DNA from 2 places in the Hippea alviniae EP5-r genome. Region 1 is predicted to be linked to the other one. Evidence: riboswitches for the same ligand, from Rfam matches in the RefSeq annotation. Region 1 holds a riboswitch; the other holds the start of a gene.
What was found. A riboswitch is a leader RNA that binds a small molecule or an ion and turns the genes downstream of it on or off. The one in region 1 is predicted to bind cobalamin.

Region 1 (3,229 bases):
TTTCTTAGCTCTTTCTGAAGCTCAGCATATACGCCTGTTGAGTAATGCTCGTTTCCATGTCCCATATAAACCAAAGCAGCCTTATTCTTTTTTGCAAGCTCAATATCGTTTTTTAGGGCTTTTGCTGCTATCTCTATATCTTTGTGATAATCGTATTTCCAAACATTTCTTCCTAAGGCTGGTCTTCCGATAACGAGCTTTTTGAATGGCATATACTTCTTTTTCATTGTTTTTATAGAGTTTAAACCGTTTACATAAGATAGAAGGTCTGTAAACTCTTCGCCATCATAAATGTGGGTTGGCTGAACAATAATCGTTTTGTATCCTTCGTCCTGCAAGTCGGCTATTGTTGCAAGTGGTCCTTTAACATAGAGAAAATCTTTTAGTTTTGAGTTGTTCTCAAACTTCTTGTTGTGCTGTCTTTTGTGCCAAATGTTTCTTATAATGTTGGAAGTGAATGTAAAAACAACTTTTTCGTGCGGAAATGCTTTCTGCACGGCTTCTTTGATGTTTTCAATATCAACAAACCCTGTTGAATAAGTCGTTCCGAAGTCTGCAAGAACTATAGCCACCTTGCCCTTATGTTGGGCTTTTCCGAAAGATTGAAGATGAACACCAAAGGTCAAAACGAAAACGATGAGAAAGCTTAAGAAAACTCTCATAAAACACCTCCACAGAGATTTTTTAAAAACTTTTTAGAGAATAGAAAGTGTACATAACTTGCTATGGCTCTATTTTTCATAAGTCCATCTTTATAAACTGTTCCATCGGTCAATTTTTTAAGCTCAAAGCTGAACTGTTCATCTATCTGGGTATAGTATGAGTAATGAAACTCATGCCCAAATACAGGCCCTTCTAAAAATGTCTTTGTTAAGTCTTTTACCTTAACATAACCAAGAGCTTTTCTTCTCTTGCTCATTTTTATTTTTACATTGAAAACTTTAGCCATTTTGTAAAATTCATCGTCTATGTATATACCTTCTGATAAAAGCATCATTCCGCCACATTCGGCTATCAGTGGCTTATCTGAGTTTATATGTTCTGCTATACTTTTAATGGTTTTTACACTCTTAGATAGCCGTTCTGCGTATAACTCTGGATATCCGCCGCCTAAATACACAAAGTCGGCGTTGTCCACCGTTTCGTTTTTAAGCGGCGAGAAAAATTTTAAATTATATCCCATTTTCTCAAGTTCTCTTAAATTGTTTTGATAGTAAAAGTTGAAGGCTTTATCGTAAGCTATGAGTGCTGTTTTGCTTTTTATGGTTGTGGCATGCTTAATTTCATATTCAAACTCAATCTCAGAGAGCCTTATTATTTCATCTATATTTGCATATTTGCCTATGTGTTCTGCGATTTTTTCATACTCTTCTTTCTCTGTCTCTTCTGCAACCTTAAGTCCAAGATGCCTTGAGCGTAATGTCAACTCTCTATTCTTTGGGATTATTCCTAAAATTTTCAGAGACGAGTGGTTTCTTATAGCATCCCTTACCAATTTTTCGTGTATCGAGCTTCCTATGTTGTTTATAATGACGCCATTTATTTTTATTTCTCTTGCTAACTCTTCAAAACCTTTTACTGAAGCCACAATAGATGCAGAACATTTAGAAGCATCAATTACTATAACAACTGGCAGATTCAATATCTTTGCAATGTCGTATGTGCTTGCTTTGAATGTGTATGACTCTATTCCGTCAAATAGTCCCATAACGCCTTCTACAATGCCTATATCCGCTTGTATGAGATTCTCAAAAAAGGTGTCTTTAAGCTCTGCTCTGCTTAGCATTATGCTGTCAAGGTTATAGGCAAAAGAACCAGATGCACAAGTCAAATGGGCAGTGTCTATATAGTCAGGGCCGCACTTAAATGGCGCTATAGAATAACCCTTTTCTTTAAGAGTGTGAAGCAATCCAACTGTTATAGTTGTTTTACCAGAACCGCTTCTGTCTGCGGCTATGATGAAGGCTGGCTTTCTCATGCAGCCCTAATCGGTGGGTTGAAAAAGAAAAAAGAGCACATAGAACCTCCCAATACCCGGGGAATTCTAAGGCTCTATAGGTCTTCTGGCTTACGGGCAAAAACCTACTCCTCCCGCCTTCCCATCGGCAATAGCCGACAGTGGCTTTCTGGGAGTTTCGTTCCCGAATACAGCTGCGGGTACAGCGTGGGATTCTCACCCAACTTCCCTGATAGAGCCCAATTTAACTTTAGCAAATAATTTTTAACTTTTCAATATAGTGTGCAAAATATAAAATAAAAGCATGTGCTATCCCTTATTTTTCAAGTTTAGTGGCAGAAATATTTTAGTCTTTGGAGCAGGTAAAGTTGCTTTAAGAAAGGTAAAATCCATTTTGTCTTTAACAAAACCCAACATGACAATTATCTCTTTAGACTTTGAAGATGGGTTTTACAGTCTGCCTGTTAAATTGGTAAAAAAGAAAGCTTCAATCTCAGATATAACAGCTGATTACGACTTTATCTTTATCTGCACAAACGATAGAAAACTAAACCACACTCTATTTTTAAAAGCAAAAGAGCTCTCTATTCCCGTTAATGTTGCAGATAACCAAAATGAGTGCGACTTTTTTACCTCGGCTACGATAAAGTTTGGAGATATTGTAATAGCTATCTCGACGCAGGGCAAAAACCCATCAAAAAGCAAAGAATTCAAAGAAAAGCTTCTAAAGGCTCTAAAAAGTATTGATTTTTAATGTAAAATTATATATTTTAAAATAACTTAGATTAAAACTTGGAGAAAGAGTATGAACTTTTACTTTCTAAAAAAGACATTTAACTATATGTTTGAAGAACTTGTGTTGTTTGTTCCTCCATTGCTTGTATTTCTTATTCTGTTCTCTGTTGCCATTGTTTTTGGTATTGGTATGAGTGCAAACATCTTGATAAACCATCCGCCTACAAAACCCACAGCGTATCTGATTGCCTTTCTGTTCTCTTTTTTCTCCTTCTTTTTATCCGTCATATCAGGTTCGTTAGTTATCTATATGACTTATGAGAAAGAAGAAAGCGGCAGAGCAAATTTAAGCACGAGCTTTTCAGAAGTTATGAACAGAATAGGAGCTGTAATTTTGGCTTCTCTGTTGGTAAGCATCGTCGTAAGCATCGGTTTCGCTCTGTTTGTGATTCCCGGTTTTATAGCTTTGCTGTTTTTTATGTTCACACTTCAGGAAATCTTGCTCTCAGAAAAAGAGATAGGAGAATCTATAAAAGG
Region 2 (3,229 bases), 330 kb from region 1:
GAAGAGAGATAGAATTTTGAATAAGGATAGAGATTAAAATCTGTAAAACGCTCAAGTACCTTTCGCTTTATCTCAAGCGACTCCTTTGCAAGTTCCATCAGTTCTGTGAGACGAAAGAAAAACTCACTTTCTGTTGCCGAAAGATATGCGATTCTTGGCAGGTTGATTGTTACAACGCCTATTGAGCCGGTTAAAGGATTTGCACCAAACAGACCGCCACCCCTTTTTTTGAGCTCTCTTGTATCAAGCCTGAGCCTGCAGCACATTGAACGGGCATCTTCCGGACTCATGTCTGAGTTTATAAAGTTTGCAAAGTATGGAATTCCGTATTTTGCCGTTGCTTCCCAGAGCGGCTTTAATGAAAGGTTGTCCCAATCAAAATCCTTTGTAATGTTGTATGTTGGAATAGGAAATGTAAACACCCTGCCGTCTGCATCACCTTCGCTCATAACTTCCATAAATGCCTTGTTGAACATGTCCATCTCTTTTTGAAATTCACCGTATGTTGCATTTTGCAGCTCTCCGCCTATGATAACGGCCTGATTCTTTAAAAATTCAGGCACTTTTAAATCAAGGGTTATGTTTGTGAAGGGAGTTTGAAACCCGACCCTTGTTGGCACATTGACATTGAATACAAACTCTTGCAAAGCCTGCTTGACTTCTTTATAGGATAGATTGTCAAAGGCTATGAACGGAGCAAGATAGGTGTCGAAGTTTGAGAAGGCTTGAGCTCCTGCTGATTCTCCCTGAAGGGTGTAGAAAAAGTTGACAACCTGACCGAGTGCGCTTCTGAAGTGTTTTGCCGGTCTGCTTGAGACTTTACCCTTTGCTCCTTTAAAGCCTTTAAGCAACAAGTCCTGCAGATCCCAACCGACACAATATACGCTTAGAGAGTTTAAGTCGTGGATGTGGAAATCGCCGTTTAGATGAGCTTCTTTGATGTTTTTAGGATAAATTTTGTTAAGCCAGTAGGTTTTGGTGATAGCCGATGAGATGTAATTATTTAACCCTTGAAGGGAAAAGCTCATGTTGGAGTTCTCTTTTACTTCCCAATCGAGTCTGTTTAGATAGCTCTCGATGAGTTCGACATCGGCTCTGTTTTTGAACTCTCTTAACTGGGCATGCTGTTCTCTGTAAATAATGTAGGCTTTTGCTGTCTTTTTGAATGGTGAGCTTAACAGGACTTCTTCAACAATGTCCTGTATCTCTTCAACTGTTGGTGTTCTATCACCAAAAAACCTGTAAGCTAAATCTAAAACTTTGATGGTGAGCTTTTTTGCTGTATCATAATCGAACTCTTTGGTTGATTTTCCTGCCTTTGCTATGGCGTCGGTTATCTTTTCTGCGTTAAAACTTACAACTCTGCCGTCTCTTTTGATGATTTTTGAAAACACAATACCCCCTTATGCTTTTGAGTTGATAATATGTGAGATTTAAAAGGGGATATCAGTCAGGCGGGCTTTCTTTTCTCATCTTTGAACCTCCCGTTCGATTTTTTGTCGGGTAAGTCTCCTGGCTCGGCTTCATCCTACTCCTCTCGCCTTCCCATCGGGCGACCCTGTTTAAAGAGCCACTCCCGACAGTGGCATAGTGAGAGTTTCGTCAGCCTCACAGTTGCGGGGGCAGCGCCGGATTTTCACCGGACTTCCTTGACCCGACATGTTTTTTATATTACTTTTGCTAAGAAGATGTCAAGCGAAAGATATACCTGCTCTTTGTCTCTTCTAAATGGTTTTTCTCAAGTATAAATATCTCTCTGTTTCTGTTTTTTATAAAATATGAAAAGTGCGTTCCATATAAGCCGTTGATGTTTAAAAATAGAGAAGAGAGATTGTCTGAATCGGTTTCTTCAAGAAACGATAATATCGTCTCTTCGTCTATCTCTTTCTCGATTGCATTTTTTAGAAATGTTTTAAGTTTTTCGCCTTTAGGCCAGGAAGAGTTTAAAAAGGCATTGGATAGGCAGTGGATTCCGTCTTCTATCTCAACAAGCTCATCTTTAATGTTTGAGTAATAAAACAGCCGTTTGTCGGTTAGGTTTCCGAAAACGAGATTGTATCCGTTGAAGATTGATTTTGTGTCTTTTAAAAATGAGATAAACTCTTTTTCGTTTATGTTTTCGGTTAGGAATTTTTTGACGATGTGTCCTCTTGATGGTGCGTTTTCTTTGAAGATTTTAGGGTTTCTGTGGTTTGTTATGAAGGCGATTTTTCCGTTTTTTGTCAAACCAAGCCAACTTCCCTTCTCTTTTAAATCTATGCCCATAAGCGTATTTTCATTAGCGAAGTGTAAACCTATCGATTTTCTTTTGAACTCTTCGTCTCTGTTGCCCATCATTACAAAGATATCTCTTTTTTTATTTAGATAAAATGCATAGACACACATGGCTAAATTAGATTATAAACCTTAAGCTGGTTCTCTTTTACATACTCTTTTAATTTTACTGCCCTTTTGTCGTAAAGCTTTATCTCATCCCAATCTATCTTCTGATTTATTGGCTGAATATAGAGCAAAGACCACTTGTCAATTGGGCCTAATATTGTGCCGCTTAAGAAAAACCCTAAGGAGTTCATATATTCTTCTAAGTTTTCTGGCAGTGGTTTGTCGGCTAAAATCCTGACAAAAATAGTCTTAAAACCGTCAAATTTTATCTCTTTGGATACGCTTTTTATGATGTCAAACCAGTCTTTGCCCATTGTTTTTATAATGATTGTGCCAAGTGACATATCCCGTCTCTTTATTGTTGAGTAAAGCGTTTTTTCTTCTAAATCGTTGGTTGCTTCGGTTTTTACACTTACATCAAACATGTCGCCTGAGTATATCTCTTTTAGGAATTGTTCGTGCTCTTTTGGTGAAAAAATGGTTGATTTGATTGGTTCTTTTGATGGTCTTAAAGCGTAAAGTATTGTCTCTCTCTGTCTGTTTTTTGGTATGTTTATGCCTATAAACTCGTTCTGGTCGTAATAGGAAACAAATAGGGCAAACGGCAAAAATCCGTATATGCTTGCTATCTTTTGCGAAGATGTGTGTCCGGTTACGAGCTCTGCTTCTGCGACTTTGATTCTGTCTGAATTTTTCATGGAGTATTCGTATTGAAACTTGAGCAGTTTTGCGACAATGCGTGTTCTTCTTACTTCGGGTCTTGCCATTAAAGCGACAGATTCGTAAATCCCTTCGCCGTTTCTTGATTTTACATAGGCAGTGTGAGCTATGATTTGTTTATCCTGCG

Region 2: it holds a riboswitch for cobalamin, as region 1 does, so the genes downstream of both, G415_RS0100935 (ribonucleoside triphosphate reductase) here and G415_RS0102675 (cobyrinic acid a,c-diamide synthase CobB) in region 1, are expected to answer to the same signal.

The regions. Positions count from the first base shown of each region.
Region 1 covers NZ_ATUV01000001.1:499,777-503,005, forward strand. Annotated here, with positions in the region: gene G415_RS0102670 (sirohydrochlorin cobaltochelatase) at 1-662, opposite strand, end outside; gene G415_RS0102675 (cobyrinic acid a,c-diamide synthase CobB) at 659-1,978, opposite strand; cobalamin riboswitch at 2,038-2,219, opposite strand; gene G415_RS0102680 (precorrin-2 dehydrogenase/sirohydrochlorin ferrochelatase family protein) at 2,262-2,711, shown strand; gene G415_RS10630 (DUF7847 domain-containing protein) at 2,763-3,229, shown strand, end outside.
Region 2 covers NZ_ATUV01000001.1:168,438-171,666, forward strand. Annotated here, with positions in the region: partial or broken gene G415_RS0100935 (ribonucleoside triphosphate reductase) at 1-1,394, opposite strand, end outside; cobalamin riboswitch at 1,486-1,673, opposite strand; gene G415_RS09335 (NRDE family protein) at 1,681-2,385, opposite strand; gene G415_RS0100945 (ATP-binding protein) at 2,388-3,229, opposite strand, start outside.